Regions from separate parts of the Nostoc sp. NZL genome, predicted to be linked through region 2. Evidence: riboswitches for the same ligand, from Rfam matches in the RefSeq annotation. Region 2 holds a riboswitch; the other holds the start of a gene.
The links. A riboswitch is a leader RNA that binds a small molecule or an ion and turns the genes downstream of it on or off. The one in region 2 is predicted to bind cyclic di-AMP.

Region 1 (8,611 bases), on a different contig from region 2:
AAAATAGCTATCAACTGCGGGATACTAGAATCAAACAGGCGATCGCTCTCAATCCTACAACTTCTCTGATTTTTGGCGAAACTGGGTTAACTAAGGTACAAGTTCCTACCCTAGTTTTAGCTGGTTCCGCAGATAAAACTACCCCAGCTTTAACTGAACAGATTGTGGGATTTGACAAAATCCCATCCCCAAAATGGCTAATTGGTATAGTTGGGGGTACTCATCTAAGTGTAAAAGACCCCAGTACCACTTTGGATCAGGTAAAACAACCGAATACACCAATTAGTGGCGGTGAAGTTGTGGGTGAAGAAGCGGCTGAGGTTCGTAAGTACGTTAAAGCTATAGCCTTGGCCTTTGCTGCACAGATGACTCCAGAAGCTAAAAACTACGCTATCTTTCTGACATCAGATTATGCCCAGTTTGCTTCAACTGCGGCATTTCCATTTCGCCTAATTACGCAGATTCCTCCTGATGCTATGGCAGTGGTGAAAGAATTTGTTGAGAAATAAGGGACTTCCAATTCAACAAATATCCAATTTTGTGAGTAGCTTGCCTAAGGGTATGCATAACGTACACGCAAATCGAAAAAAGCTCAACTTCCCACTCTTCCCTCGTTCTCATGCTCCGCATAGGAATGGCTATTAGAGGCTTTGCTTCAATGCGTGTCTGGCTGGAGGCGGAGCCTAGTGAATGCATTTCCCGGCGGGAGCCTGTTAACGAGGAAATCTTTATCAAACTGTTTTTAGAGCTTGTGTGTACAGGGTAGCGTAGGGGTACGGAAAATGGCAAAAGTCGCCGCTTATCCCGCCTCCCCTACGATTAATAGATAATTAACTTGTTAGATTTAATTATACTAACTTGATATTAAATGTATAGTTGCTATTAAATCTATACTAAATTTTTACAATAAAAATAAATATTTAGACATAAACTTTATAATATATTTACTAAAAATAATAGAAGCTTAAAAGTGTAAAAAAGTAGGAGCATCTACTGGATAATACATATGTATTCTAGCGAAAATGCCAAAAATAAATGAACACAATTTACTTGGTACGAAAATATGTTTGTGTATTTATTGGCGTAACCCTATTTAAATTCACAAAAACATTAAATTATTTTATCTGCTACAAGCCACAAATTAACCCAAAATAGAAAAAATAAAGGCTGATTTTATTCACTTAGACAATAATTAGTTTCAGAAAAATCATTTTTTAAAAGTAATTTTGCATTCAGATTAAACAATTACTCCATTTCACCCAAGCTCATGGAACTTTATACAACTCTTGAAATAGAACAACTTCAGCAAAACGAAGACCTTCCTTACTTGATTGAAATTATGGAGTGGGTGAAAAATTTTTTAGGAAGACCTCATCCTCATTTAGGAAGACCCGGTGCAGTTTGCCCTTTTGTGCCTTACTCCCTCAAGTCAAATAGTATTCGTCTGGCAGTTATTCACACAAAAGATTTGTATCCAGAACAATTAGAAGAGGTTGTTGGACGCTACCGAGATATCTTTCTTAAGATGGAAGTTAAAGAACAGGAATTAGCAATAAATAGAGCTTTTTTACTTATCTTTCCTGACATCCATATAGAAGATGCTCCTAAACTAGTAGATAGTGTCCAACAAAAACTTAAACCTTTATTTGTTGAGTCAGGACTGATGATCGGAGAATTTCATAAACGTAATGAAAGTCCTGGTCTACACAACCCAAACTTTCGTCCACTTCGTAGCCCTATCCCCTTGTTGGCTATCCGGTTCATGGTTGAAGCTGACCTCCCTTTTCTTCAGAGTCCGGCTGATCCACGCTTACGTATTCGGTATCTGGAAGCTTATTTAAAGTGCTTTGGTCATAAATTTACAGATGAAACAAAGTTTAAAAATGCTCATCAAGCATTAGCTTTAGCGAAAGAAGAACTTACAGCTATTTTCAGGTAAATAGACCACGTTGTAGGGGTAGAGCAATGCTTATACATGTTAATTTCAGCTAAAACTCCTTTAAGAGGATAGTGTAACTTGACTTTGGAGCGATCGCATGGAGTTATTTTTTGAAAATGACTTAGTTTTTTGATCTACAAAATCACACAATCAGGGTAAGTAAAATGGCGAAAGAAATAGAGCGCAAATATTTAGTGAGAGGAGATAGTTGGAGAGAATTAGCTGAAGGTAGTGTATATCGTCAAGGATACATTGCCACACAAGACAAAGCTACTGTACGTATACGTATAGTAGGAGAAAAAAGTTATTTGACTATTAAAGGCCCTAATATCAAATATTCGAGATTAGAGTTTGAGTATCCTATTCCTGTTAAAGATGCTCAAGAAATACTTGAAACATTATGTGAACGTCCCTTTATAGAAAAAATCAGATATAAAATAGAGTCGGGTGGCTTGATTTGGGAAATAGATGAGTTTGATGGTGTTAATAAAGGATTAATATTAGCAGAAGTTGAACTCAGTGATGAAAATCAAGAAATTGAACTACCAAGTTGGATTGGACAAGAAGTTTCAGATGACTTCAGATATTTCAACAGCAATTTAGTAAAACATCCTTTTTCACAATGGTAATTGCCAAAATATAGGGAGCATTCCAATTCATTCAAGCTTAATTAAGCTAATTAACTCAGCGGTGCCGGGTGATTTTGCATTACAAACAAGTTTAAGCTCAGAAAATGAATGTAAACGTCAATTACTTTTTCTTGTTAATTAATTGTGCCTTGAAGCGTCAGGCATAATTGCCTCCTGAAGATTTACGCCGCTGAGGTTAGCTCCCCTAAGGTCGGCTCCTCTAAGGTTAGCTCCTCTGAGATTCGCCCCTGCCAAATTCGCGCCTCTAAGGTTAGTCCAACTCAAGTCAGCTTGACTCAAATCAGCTTCATTTAGGTTAGCTTGCAGCAGGTAAGCACCACTTAGGTGAGCCTTGTTTAGATTAGCTTTGTATAAGTCAGTTTTGTAAAGATAAGCCCCCAAAACTTCCGCCTCGTACAAACTCGCCTCGCTGAGGTCAGCCGCAATCAAGTTAGCTTCAATGAGGTTGGCAAAAGAAAGATTAGTTCGTATTAGCTTCGCTGCACCTAAATCGGCATCTCTCAAGTTAGCGCCTCTTAAGTCAGTCCCAATTAGATTAGCATGAGCGATCGCAGCGCCTCTAAGATTCGCGTTACTCAAGTCGGCTCCAATGAAATTGGCATGACTCAAATCTGCCTGCGTAAGTATAGCACCACTCAAGTTAGCAACACTGAAGTTAGCATCACTCAAGTTAGCTTCAACAAGAAAGGCTTTGTAGAGATTGGCACTACTGAGGTCGGCACCACTAAGGTTTGCCCGCACGAGTAAAGCATTACCTAAATCCACCTTGTTCAAGTTTACCCCCTGGAGGTTTGCGCCTCTGAGGTTATCTCCTTGGAGGTTTGCAGCGCTGAGGTCTGGTTCAATCTGGGGATTTTTCTTTCTCCACTCAATCCATGTAACTGCACCTGCTTTCAGTAAAGCTAGATGCTCTCGATTTGCCATTTTCTTTCCTTTACTCCTGACGCATACCCAAAGGATTTGCCCGACCAGCTACACTTTCAATCGCCGTTAAAGCTCCCGCCGCACCTGCTAGAATATCTCTTTCATGTCCACCTAAGTAAAGCCGTCCAAAACTACCTACAGCTTGAACCTCAAGAATGTTGATTGATGCCGCTTTCTCAGCTTCATTCGCAGCTAGTGCGGCGTAAGCAGCAGGTTCCACTTCTAATACATACAGCGTTTGCCCTGCTAGTAATAGCTGTCCCCGTCGCGTGCGATTAATAAGTTGTGTTTGGTAAGCATCGATATTGCGGATAATTTGGCTAGAAACAACACGCGGTTTGAGACATTCGTCTTTTCGGACTCCCAATGCAGCCAAAATTGCTTGCCCAGCAGCTCGCGTTTCACCTTGGGAGCTAGAATGAACTTCCAATAGTCCGTACAGTCGTTCAACTACCTGTACTCCCGGACGAACAGAGGCAGCTTTCAGAGCTACATCCGTAATTTTATTAATTTCGATACCAGGAGAGATTTCAATCCACAGTGATGTATCTCCTGGTAATGGTAAGAAGCCTTGGGCTACTGTTCCCATATATGCTGCATGTTGAGGTTGCAGGCTGTCGAGAAATACGAAACTGCGTAGTTCTATTCCCAAGATTTTGCTCTCCAGTCATAAGGGTAAAAGTTATCTATTGCAAGATATGAGCGCCTAACTTGGGGTATTTTAGCCACAAGTGAAGGATGGAAAAACACAAAGTAGAACAATTTTGCTGTCGATAAATTTTACACCTGAGAAGTATTCTGGCAGTAAAAACCGCCTTGACAATTGTACAAGCTTTATTACACACAAATCGCTGCCTGCAATGGCTAACTGGTCTTGATTTACTGATAAATTTGATGTTTCAAAAAAACTCTTTAGCCAAATTGAAGCGGGGAAAGTTCAGTGAACTTTCCCCGCTATCTTCAAAATGCTGCTAAAATCGCAGCCAATCAACTAGTACTTTATGCTTGGTTTGTAGTCTCAAATCAAGGACTAAAGTCCTGACTACGAACTTATTCACTCATAAAAGTTGGTGTGGTGGACTATTAGATTTGTTTTTCTATATAAACGCAGAAAAATAAATCTATTAGTTTATCCTGCGTTTGTGAGTACCCAAGTGGAGTAAGCATCCTCGACAAATCTGCTTTGATGACGAGTTCCTTTATGCTTGCTCACTCTGACTTTGAGGGTGGTTATGTAAACTCCATCCATTACTTGATGTCCATAACCACAAACTTGACCAACTTGCCCTGTTATTTGATGCAAAGCATAATCTCCGATATTCAGCATAATTCTGACTGCCTAATTAACTAGGTTGAGTAGTTTGTGTTTGACTATTTGGGCACGGCAAAACCGCTCTGATGATATTAGTTCCGCGTTCAAAGCTGGAAAAATTAAGCTGCAATCCGAGTTCGGGTATTAGGTGCAGTTGGAGCCAGCAGACGAGTGTAAAGTTGAGTCAGTCGGAATCCTACACTATACCAACTAAAGGCAATTTCTGTCCGTTGTCGAGCCGCTTCACCTAACTGGTCTCGCCAAGCTGGGTTGATGAGAATGCGGTCTATGGCAGCAGCAAAAGCTACTTCATCTTTGGGGGGCGCAAGTAACCCTGTGACTTCTGGTACAACAGTAAACTGTAGCCCACCAACATTACTAGCGACGACAGGAGTCTTACTAGCCATTGCCTCAATGGCAACTAAACCAAAAGGTTCATAGTGACTAGGCACTACGCAGACATCAGCGGCGGCGTAGTAGAAGGGGAGGACAGTTTCATCTAAGCGACCAGCAAAGGTTGTACAATTTTCTAATCCGAGTTCAGTAACAATGCTAGCAATGCGATCGCGTTCTATTCCATCACTCTGACCTGGACGGCTACCACCCCCAATCACTAGCTGGAGATTAGCTTCACCTCTTAAACTAGATTTGGCAATAGCTCGTACCAAGGTTTCAATACCTTTGCGGCGGTCAAAGCGACCAACGTAGAGAACCATTTTGGCATCTGGTGCAATTCCCAACTTTTCCCGCGCCGCAGACCGCTGAATTTCTCCAAATTTATCAGTATCAGTGCCACAGGGAATCATTTCAATGTTTCCTTTACTGGAAACGAGTAACCGCATATGTTTTTGCTCTTGCGGACTAGTTGCAACCACACAGTCTACAGTTTCCAAGCAGGCTTTTTCTACAGCTAATCGCTGGGTAGCAATTACGGGAACATCACCAATACTTCTGTATTTAACCGCTCCTAAAGAGTGGTAAGTATGTACCTGAATCAGTGGTTGCTGCTTTTTCAATTCCATGCCGACCCAAGATGATAACCAGTAGTTGGTATGAATTAAGGAGTAATGAAACCCTTGGCGCAACTGGAATTGCTGGAATTCTTCGATGAATTCAGGTAAATGGTCGAACAAGTTATCTCGCCCAATAAACTTAGCTGGGCCCGCTTTTAACCGAATAGTACGACAGTTTGGGCTATGTTGAATGTAGGCAGCTTGTTCAGGACTACTACGACGAGTGAACATATCCACTTGCCAACCAAGCTTTGCTAAGGCATAACCTACTTGACGCACATAGACATTTTGACCTCCAGCCTCTTCTTGACCAATTTCAACCGCCGGGTCACCATCAACAGAAATTAGGGCAATGCGATGTTTCTTATTCTGGAACATAGCTGATTTTCACCTCAAGGCAATTAATCCTGCCTCAAACGCCAGAAATCAAGATAATATTATCCTTTCTTTCAACGTCGAGGGCAGGCACAACAAACCGCAAAGTTACCAGCCAAAGGACACTGACGAGAACATGGCATTACTTGTTAAGAATGCTGCTCGTTCAGTCTCTTCTCAATGCCGACGAAGTTAGCTGACGGGCTAGGACTGAGAGATGTCCTTCTTAAGAAAGTTATGAGTTAGGAGTTATGAATTTATTAACTGCTAACTTTCTTCAAAATACGCCCCAAACTTGGTTCCTCCGCTCCGGTTTACCCTTACTCACAAAACTTTTCAGGGAATATAGTGGATTAGGCAGACTGATTTATTTTTCTTCAAGGTTTATAACCTGTCATCATCAACCATGTCAAGAGTATGAACAAAAAAAGTGTGATTGAAATCACCTAAATGCCCTTTGCATCTAGCTTTCACGAATCAGACTTTAGAAGAAAATTTGAGCTTTTAATATGCTCTCAACAAGAAGCTTACTGATATTGACCGCTACATTTTATTTAGCTTCTGGGAATTAAATATTTTTCATGTTTTTAAGTGTATAAATATACTAACTACGAGCTTGATTGAATTTAATATGTTTTTTATTTGTCTAAAATATTACTCTCTCTAAAGAAATTGCCGAAATATCAAAGAGTCCATTAGAAGTTTTACGCCAATTCAATTTCACTATTGAACTACATTATTTCCTACTCTCCACTACCTTTCATAAATGCTTTGAGAGCCAACTGCGTTTACTATGTTACGAGGGCGAGCATCTCAGTTATCCAAAAAAACTTTTAAAGAATCCGAAAAGCAGCAGCTTCAATTTGGAGGTAAAGTATACACCTACCAAAATGAGATACACTCATTGCTAAGTCATGGTAAATACAAATATCAAGCTGAGATTTAAACCCGTTTCTCACAGTTGGGTTGCTCTGCATCCACAGCCTAAAGGAGTAATTCAATTTATTGCAGGGGCTTTTTTTGGTACATTTGGCCCCATGCTTTTTTATCGCTATCTACTTCAATGCCTATTTGAGCAGGGATATACAATTATTCTTCTGCCATTTAATTTTAGTTTTAACCATTATGTAGAAGCTGGTTTTCTCATGAGGGAGCAGTATGAAATTCTACCAGAGCTTGTGAGGATGGCAAGTGTTGAGGGATATGATTATGAAGCCTATCTAGATGATAAAAACTTTTCTTGGATTGGACATAGCCTTGGCTGTAAATATATCTCCCTGTTAGAAGGATTTACTGCTTTACCTCCAGAGCCTCAAGATAGAGAAAAGTTTATTCGCAACCTGCTATCTCATACTTCGGATGAGTCACAGATAAAAAGTGTCATTGCAGATATTAACATTCTGTATGATGAGCTTAAACAAAAAATTGTAGAAGTTCGGAAACTAATTTACACTTATGTAGGTCAGGAAATAAAAATTAACAGTGTCTTCATTAAGGGGCAGGTTTCTATCCTATTAGCACCTGCTATTGCTGATACAGGGAGCGCAATTCGTCCTCAATTTTTAGCGGATATCATCGATAAACTTGGTTGGGGTGTGAAACCAACCGTTGAAGAAACCCATAACTTAATCAAGGATAGTGGGCTATTTAATATCATGGGTTTAGTTTGTTTTAAGTCAGATAATATTGCTAAATTAACCTGTGAATGGTTTACTAATATTCTAAAAAAACCACCCCAAGAATTTCTACAAACTTTAGAGGGTGGACATTTAAAACCTTTAGGAATTCAACTAGGCAAGTATGTGATTAATCTTTTTGATAAACCTTTAATTGAATCAGTTCAAGAGCGAAATAGAGGCTTTGAGCATCATGTAATTCAATTGTTTGAGAAACTGAAATAGAAATCAACAAAAGTTGCTGAAAGTCCAAAAATCAGAAGTTATTAACCAATATTCCCGACTTGTTAAAAAAGTCGGGAATCTGAGCCTTTCATAACAATCCCAACTCTTCTGGAAAGCCCAGCATGATGTTTAAGTTTTGGATTGCGGCTCCCGATGCACCTTTGCCCAAGTTATCAAGACGAGCAACTAGCAACGCTTCTTTGGTAGTGTCATTTGCGAATACAAAAACCTGAACAATATTAGTGCCGTTCACTGCAATCGCATCCAAAAATATTCCGTCTCGTAGCAGAGTAGAATCTTGGTATGGAGCTACCTGCACAAATTTTTCACTTTGGTAGTAGTTAACAATTGTTTGATGAATAACCTCACCTGATGGTGGATTATCCAAAGTCCCCAGCGGCAAAGGCACCTGAACTAGCATCCCTTGCTCAAAATCCCCTACCGCTGGTACGAATAGCGGCGGCGATGCTAACTCTGAGTAATAATGCATTTCCTTG
Region 2 (8,611 bases):
CAGCTTCTTCATCGGAAATATCTTCCCGAATTTTCAGCAGGGCGATGATGGTAGAACGGTCAAAATGGGAAAGGCGATCGCTAAAAGTTTCTACTCCAACTCGTGGGTCGTGTAACAGTAGTTGCAAGTCGCGTTTAATACCTTCAGGATTAAGTTCTTCCTTGCCAGTTTGGCGCAGATACTCTTCCAGATAAGCTTTGAATGTTTCTGCTCTTTGCTGTGTCCGGGTAGCTAGGCGACGAGGCGCACGGACAAAGTTACGAATCGAAGTTTGGGTGGAATCAATGATTTCATTGACTTGTTCTTCACTCAAGTCTTTGCGTTGACTGAGCAATTTCACCAGTGTATCCCGGTCTACCTGCGACAACCGACGGCGCAGTGCTACGGCTCCCTCTTTGGGATTTTCAAACAATCTGGTCAAATCTCGCTGAATACCTTCAGGATTGAGTTCTTGTTTACCAGTATTCCGCAGGTAATCTGCGATCGTGGTAGTAACAGAGTCGTATTGCTCTTTCGCTTTATCCACAACAGCTTGGGGTGTGTGGCGAATACTATGCCAAGACTCCTCAGCAGCATTGATGATTTGATTAATCTGATCTTCACTCAAATCTTGCCGCTGATTCAACAATTGCACCAAAGTATCGCGGTCAAAGCGAGACAATCGGGCCCGAATAGAAGTAATTCCACTTTGGGGATCTTCCAGTAACTTTTTGAAGTCGGCGCGGATGGCATCAGGATTGAGTTCTGATTTCCCTGTGTTACGCAGATATGATTCTACATTCAGCCACAGGGTTTCTGCTTGATATTGTGCCTGTTCAGCCAGTCCTTTGGATTCTACCAAGACGCGATCGCGTTGTTTTTCCAACTCGTCCAGAATGCTGTCTACTTCATATAGCTGGATATCATTCCGTTCCAGCAATATCTCCCGGATTTCCTGACGTTCAAGGTGGGCTAGTCTCAATGTCAGGGTTTCATAATCTGCCTCTGAGTCTTGCAACAGTGGTTTGAAATTCTGCTCAATACCAACGGGAGTCAAATCTGCTTTTGGGGTAACGAGCAGATAACTTTCCACTGCACGTTGCAAGTCTTGGACTATCTCTCTTTCTTCGATACCTGTAACTGTCACTAGCACTTCTTTGCGGACAACTTCTAGCTGATCTGCAATGCGCTGAATTTGGGCTTGGGTAAGTAGTCCCCGTTGTTGCAAGATATTGACAAAATCGTTACGAGATAGTCGTTCTAATTCCCTGCGGACGATTCCAGGATCAGCTGCTGGGTCGTAAATGACATCACGAAATTCCTGGGCGATTTTTTCTTGACTCAGTTGCCAAGCATAAGTGTTGTGCAGGTAGTTTTCGACATCAGCCCGAATTGGGCTATAGGGTTCTGATGGTGTTGGCAAACCTAGCTTATCTGCTTGTTGGGTGACTTTTTCTTTGGCGGTGGTGAGGCTACGCAAGATTTTTTCCACATCCAAATCAGACAAATCTGTACGTCCCAACACAATGCCGGTTAAGGCGGATAGTCCTTGCTGGAGTGTACTTTGAATGGGCCCTGGAACCGCCTTTTGGTCAGCTTCTTTAGAGTCACGCATTTCTGCTACTAATCGATCCAGTTTGGCGTTGAGTTCATCTGTCTTGCTTTGTCCTGGTGGAAGTGATTTCAGATAATCCATTAACTCACCCATGCGGTCTTGGGTGGGTGGTTGCTGGCTCACTACCTGTTGCCAAACTTTGTACAACGTATCAGCAATCCGGTTAACGTCTTTTTTAGAAAGGTCGGTGCGACTGCTGACTAACTCGATAAACTTTTGGCGGTCGATGTTGCGGATATCTGGAGTCCCTGCGATCGCTTTTAATTGCGGATCGTTGAGTAAATTTTCAAAATCACTCCGAATCTTTGACACATCTAGTTCTGGAGGACGCAGCTTGTCTAAGTAATCCTCTATGTTCTCTCGGATACTCACAGGGTCGATGGCGCTGCCTAATTCCCGGCGGACAGCGGCGGCGGCGGCTTCAGCTGTCGCTACCACTTGGCTATTTACAGCCTTTGCGCCCAGTGCGGCGGTAGCTGTACCCATAATCGCTTGAAAACCGGAAGTTGCCGTATTGACGACTGAGCCAATTAAGGAACCCACGGTGGTGGAACTTACCCAGACAAGGAGCAAAAAGTAAGCGCCCCAAATCACCAAACCGAGAATCGCCCCCAATGCTGGGTCTAAGATTACAAGGCTTAATTTGACCGCGAGAAAAGAAGCGATTAATAAGGCGATCGTCACAGTGACTAATGTCCAAATCCCCACTGCGGTGCCAATTTTGCGAATGTTACCGCCCAAACTTCCGGCTTCCCCAGTATCTGAATCCGAGTCAGATGAGTGCCCCAGGTAGGAAATACCGGCTGCAAGGGAGAGATTAGTTAAAACTAATTGGAAAGCAAAGGCTAGGATCACGCCGGAGATTAAAGCCACAAAAAAGCGCGGCCCGGAAGTGAGAACCGATGCCTGTGCTGGCGTGACATTTGAGGGATCTACTGGAATCTGTGCCACCCACAATAGTGGTTTGTAGAGTCCCAGCATGATTTCCGTACTTTGGAACATTGTATTTCCTTCTACTTAAGTTTAAATTTGGGGAATTAAGAATTTCTTGAGAAGCAACTCTTAGTATTTATGTTTGTACCTATGGCATTACCTAACTCTTTAGCTCAGAATCCTGGAATTTAGCTGTCTAAAGCATCTCTCCAAAGATTGAAAAGTGTATCCAGCGGAAGATATAACTTTTATTATCTCTCGGTGGAAATCTTAATCAAATTGCCACCTACTATTAATTATGTATGGCTAGTTTTTAATTTTTAATTGCTTATTTATAGCGATTGATTCTGTTTAAATTATAGTTTCTCACGAAACCTTTACATTTTTTTACATATCAATTTTTGCTCACCCTCCCAAGGTGGATTTGTCTACAACAAGATGTTTCTATTAATCGTCCATAAGAAGTGCCTGCGGTTTGTGCCTACAGGCAGAAAGCAGTCTAGTTATAAACAGGTACATTAAAGTTAACAAATGAATTGTTGAGAACAAAACAAAGGCTACTAGAAACTAAACACCTAAAAATCTACTAGATTTTGGAGAAAAAAATGGCAACTCAAGAAACTCGTTCTTCTACTGATTTACCACCTGTTGCACCAGAATACAACGGCATAGATCGCAATGCATTTCTATTTGGTTGGACACCTCAAGCCGAAATTTGGAATGGTCGCTTGGCAGCAATTGGCTTTCTTGCCTATTTGCTTTGGGATTTAGCCGGTTATAGCGTCTTGCGCGATGTTTTACATCTGATTAGCTACTAGAAACTAAACACCTAAAAATCTACTAGATTTTGGAGAAAAAAAATGGCAACTCAAGAAACTCGTTCTTCTACTGATTTACAACCTGTTGCTAAAGCTTACAACGGCGTAGATCGTAATGCATTCCTATTTGGTTGGACACCTCAAGCCGAACTTTGGAATGGTCGCTTGGCAGCAATTGGTTTTCTAGCCTATTTACTTTGGGATTTAGCTGGTTATAGCGTCTTAAGGGACGTACTACACCTAATTAGATATTAGCAATAGCTCAGGATTGATAAGTAAGGGAGTATAAATAAATACTCTAACCCTAAACCCGGCTTCTCACTAAAAGTCGGGGATTTATCTCCTGAGCATTTTATCTTTAATTAGGTTGACCAAATAATTACTAATTCATAATTGAAGAGAGTACAAGCCGTTACAATAATCTTTGATTTGGTTGTTTGCAAGGCCTTTGCGAACTAGCTAGCATTACGCTATGAGTGATAAATTCAGAAGCTAACACCGATAGCGCAGCGTTAGGAAGTCCGCGAACGTATTTTACGAATTACGTTCGCGCAACCGTAGCGAGTCTGCGTACCCCTGTGGGGAAGCAAGCTACGCGTAGCGTGTTGTAGAGAGCATAATTATCAATAATATGAATTACTGAATTACTTTGACCCTTCTCTATCTAGAGCAAAAAGCGAACTAACACGTACAAAGCCGAAGCTACAAGTTGCAATACCATCACTGGGATACCGTAGTGTAGAAAAGTTTTAAATGATATACGGCGTCCATGCTGCTCAGAAATACCGGCGGCTACGATGTTAGATGATGCTCCTACTAGTGTGCCATTACCTCCCAAAGTTGCACCAAACATCATCGCATAAAACAGAGGTAATACTTCTGGCGGAAACTGCCCTTGAAAGTCTTGTGCTAAAACTTCGGCAGGTGCTAATCCGACAGTAACAATATATTGTTTGAGTAATGGCACCATCCCCACCACTAAAGGAATATTGGGCACTACGCTTGATAATATCCCCACAAAAAATAATAAAAATAGGGAACCCAGCACAATATTTTTTCCTAAAATCGCTGCCAATACTCCTGATAAACCATTAATTACACCTGTTTTTTCTAACCCTCCAATTAGCACAAAAATACTCATAAAAAATATCAATGTACTCCAGTCTACATCCCGCAGAATGTTGTTAACTGAATCGATTTTACTATGGTGGGATAAAAGCAAAGCTAAAGCTGCTCCTAACAAAGCTGCGGCAGCAGGTGAGATCGGAACTGGTAGAGATTCTCCGATGACAAAAAATAGCAGGACGAAAAATACTATAACTGCACCGACGCTTAAAGCTCGTGGATGATTGATTTGTGGATGTGGTAGTTCCTCAAGATTATCTAACTGTGTATTCCAAATTTTTCGGAATAAAAATGGTAGTGTTGCAATCACTATGACAATGGCAATTACTCCCCCTAAACTCAACTTCAATAAATAATCTGTAAAGCTAATATTCACAGCATCGCCAACAATAAATGTAGCTGGATCTCCAACTAAAGTCAGCAATCCCGCACTATTAGCAACAAATACCATTAAAATCAACAAGGGTACGAAATTTATCCCAACTTCCTGAGCCATTGGGGGAATTAAAGGTGCTAGCAACATTACTGTTGTGGCATTTGGCAAAACTGCACAGATGGGTGTAACGATAGCCACAATACCAAGTAATAGACGCTTGCCTTGTCCTTTAGCTATGAGTACTATTTGAGTAGCTAAATAATCAAATATTTTTGTAGGCTCAAAAGCCCGCACTAAGACCATAACTCCAAAGAATAAACCGAGTGTTCCATGACTGTTGCCGATATAACCAACAGCTTCTTCTAAAGTCATGACGTTGGTAAAAACTAATAACAATGCTCCCAACAATGCCGCAATGGTGAGATGTACCCATTCCGTCATTACTAAAACAATGACGCTTATAAATGTAATTACGCTGAGGATTGCTTGCCAGTTTTCCACACCTTACCTCTCGAAGTTTAATTGGTTGCATAGTAGCGAAAAAAGTCACCTAGTTGTAGGTGACTTATCTATCATTACAATTGGATAAAAATTACTGAAATTCTGAACAGTGATTATTCATCAATACAACTGGGAATACCCAAAACGGCGCAGGGAAAATTAGAACCTAGTGCCTCAATCATCGGATGATTAACAGAGTTGCAACCTAAAAACAGAATATCGGCAGTTTCTGATTCAACAACTTTGGTAAGTTCTGTGTAAATGCAGCCAAACCGCAAATGAGATTTGAAGCAACCCTGCCATTCTTCAGCCAGACTTCGGGCTTGCCAGAGAATTATATCTGCTTGTTGTAGGGGAGTTACTACTGTCTGCAATTGGGGTTGACTTAATACCAGTGTGGCAGATTTTGATACTTCATTAACTTGGCATTCCAATGAAGGCTGTTGTTGTGGAAAGCTCAAGATATTTGGATACTGGCTGCTTTGATTGTCTTCTAGCACATAAACGGCTTGAACTGTGACTTCTGCATTGGTGGCTAAACGCGTTTGATGGGCAATCCAGAAAGCAATATCTAGCGCCGTATGACTGTTAGGAGATGCGTCATAGGCAACAATTAAATTAACTGCTTTTGCTTTTTGAGGTTTTTTAGAAAAAGGTTTTTTTGGTTCTGGCAACAGTACCATTTGTTCAATTAAGTCATCTCGGCCTGTGGCACTTTGCAGACGTGCTAACATTGGCTTAATTTGCACAGTTTTACTTCTCCCAATGAAATTAATTAGTAATGAGAAGCAGGGCGATTAATTTGAGATTTTGGACTTTCCTGCAGAACGCTACGCGAACGGCTACACTCAGTCAAAAGATTTTGGATTTTAGATTGAGTGATGATAACCAAAAGTTCAAATCTTAAATCAGTCAAGGAAACCCCAATAATAACTGTATTACAGCCAAAGTCTTGGGGGTTCCTTCCATTGCCTACGGAGTTAGCTGACGGGCTAAGACTGGAAGGTGTCTCTCGTAAGATTAGCCCCAAACATTGGTTCCTCCGTTCCAAATTCAGCTTTCATGAATTTGAATTAGGCTACCCACTAAAAAAAATGATAATCTAATTTACTCGTCTTGGGCAAAATATCGGTCAAGGAAATTTAGGGCGTGGTTGCGGAGTTCAAAATATTCTTTTGAGTTTCGCATGGCGGCGCGATCGCGTGGATGCTCAAAAGGAACTTTTAAAATCTCTCCTATACTAGCAGATGGGCCATTGGTCATCAAGACGATGCGATCGGACATATAAATTGCTTCATCTACATCGTGGGTAATCATCATCACTGCTTGACGATTATTTTCCCAAATATCCAATACCTGCCGTTGTAATTTGCCACGAGTTAGCGCATCTAGTGCCCCAAAAGGTTCATCCATCAGCAACATTTTAGGACGAATTGCTAAAGCTCTGGCAATACCTACTCGTTGTTTCATACCTCCAGAGATTTCATCGGGATATTTGTCAGCCGCCGCCGTCAAGTTTACCATTGCCAAGTGTTGATTTACAATGCTGATTTTTTCAGCCCGATTAGCATTTTTTAGCACTTCATCCACAGCTAACCGGATATTTTCTCGCACGGTTAACCAAGGCAACAGCGAATAGTTCTGAAATACCATCATCCGCTCGGCTCCTGGCTGACGAATCTCTTTCCCATCTAGCCGGACTGAGCCGGAAGTGGCTTTTTCTAAACCAGCTACTATCTTTAGTAGGGTTGATTTTCCACAACCAGAGTGACCAATTACAGAAATATATTCATCTTCACCAATCGTCAGATTAACTCCATCTAAAACGACAAAGTTATCTTTATCAGGTGTCGGATAAGACTTGACTAAATTTTCAATTTCTAAAAACCCAGTGCGGGGCATAACTTCGGTCTGTGTATTAATAGGTAATGAGGTATATTCCATCATCGAAACGCTCCAGAAATAATTTAGTCATCAGTCAATATTTGAACTTAGATTTAAGACATGAAAAAGTTAGTGGGAGCATTAGCCCTGATGGCAAAACTATTCAGATAACCCACCGGATCGCTGGGGTCGAAGCCTTTCTTATCTATAAATACTTCTGGTGGTTCGACCTTGTAATCATCCTTGGGACACTCGATGCCCATTTCAGACGCTATCTCCCGATATAAATCTGTTCTCCAACCAAGTTCTGCTAGTTCTTCGGCATTTTTGGGGAATTCTTTAATTTGTCCCCACCGCGCTGCTTGTGTCATCAACCAGATACTTCTTGATCTCCATAAAAATGTTGAGTGTTCTGCTGGCTGTTTGGGAAGGTTGTCAGGAATATCGAAGAAAATCGTGGTGTCAGCGGCTTTGATGGTGCGGTCTTTGCCATCAAAGCCGCCATAGTTGTAGTTGCCGAGAATTCCCGGACTTGTAAACTTCGCAATTGGCGCATCTTTCTTGTTAGGTCTAGCACCTGTAAAGGAACGGTCTGTTATTAGTTCGGCTACTTCTTGGCGATTTTCTACTTTGCTGCAATACTGACAGGCTTCAATCATCGCCTTGACTAAAGAACGATAGGTTTTGGGATATTTGTCGATGAAAGATTCCATCACCCCCAAAAGTCGATCTGGGTGTCCCAACCAGACTTCTTTACCTTGTGCAAAGGTAAAACCGATGTTTTCATTACCTGTTATTGCCCGTGTATTCCAGGGTTCTGCAACCATGTAAGCTTGCATTGCACCAATCCGCACGTTTGTTACCATTTGGGGTGGCGGAACGATGATGACGCGAAACTCTTTAAGCGGATCAACACCTGCGGCGGCGGATAAGTAACGGATAAAGTATTCGTAAATGGAGGAACTTAATACTACTGCCCAAACTCTGTTTTCTGGCGGTTGCTTGTCAAAGTAGCCTCGGAAATCGCGCCCAAAGGCTTCTAAAGCACCATCGCCATATTTTTCTTGATACTCATACCACGGACGCAGCCCAAAATCCCACATGGCTTTGTTCATTGTCATGGCGTTACCGTGGCGGTGAATGGTCATGGCTGCACACAAAGGGGCGTGGCGTGCGCCTTCGGCACCAATTCTGGCGTTGGTAACTGCACCAGATACAACGGGTGAAGCATCCAAGCGACCAAAAATTAAACCGTCGCGGGAAGTAGCCCAACTGGCTTCGCGGTTGAGTGTAACGTTCAAACCATACTTGTGGAAGAAGCCTTTTTTCCAGGCGATCGCAAATGGTGCACAATCATTAACGGGAACGTAACCAACTGTA

Region 1: another riboswitch for cyclic di-AMP. It lies ahead of F8R90_RS22750 (glycosyltransferase); the one in region 2 lies ahead of F8R90_RS20650 (universal stress protein).

Annotation. Positions count from the first base shown of each region.
Region 1 covers NZ_WBKL01000158.1:67,800-76,410, reverse strand. Annotated here, with positions in the region: gene F8R90_RS22780 (alpha/beta hydrolase) at 1-509, shown strand, start outside; gene F8R90_RS22775 (DUF6875 domain-containing protein) at 1,268-1,939, shown strand; gene F8R90_RS22770 (CYTH domain-containing protein) at 2,104-2,568, shown strand; gene F8R90_RS22765 (pentapeptide repeat-containing protein) at 2,707-3,513, opposite strand; gene F8R90_RS22760 (hypothetical protein) at 3,524-4,165, opposite strand; gene F8R90_RS22755 (hypothetical protein) at 4,643-4,840, opposite strand; gene F8R90_RS22750 (glycosyltransferase) at 4,945-6,216, opposite strand; cyclic di-AMP (ydaO/yuaA leader) riboswitch at 6,380-6,579, opposite strand; gene F8R90_RS22745 (DUF1350 family protein) at 7,128-8,114, shown strand; gene argC (N-acetyl-gamma-glutamyl-phosphate reductase) at 8,203-8,611, opposite strand, start outside.
Region 2 covers NZ_WBKL01000148.1:714-9,324, forward strand. Annotated here, with positions in the region: gene F8R90_RS20630 (MFS transporter) at 1-2,596, opposite strand, end outside; gene F8R90_RS20635 (high light inducible protein) at 3,133-3,345, shown strand; gene F8R90_RS20640 (high light inducible protein) at 3,388-3,600, shown strand; gene F8R90_RS20645 (ArsB/NhaD family transporter) at 4,010-5,347, opposite strand; gene F8R90_RS20650 (universal stress protein) at 5,461-6,081, opposite strand; cyclic di-AMP (ydaO/yuaA leader) riboswitch at 6,302-6,416, opposite strand; gene F8R90_RS20655 (ABC transporter ATP-binding protein) at 6,455-7,291, opposite strand; gene F8R90_RS20660 (ABC transporter substrate-binding protein) at 7,345-8,611, opposite strand, start outside.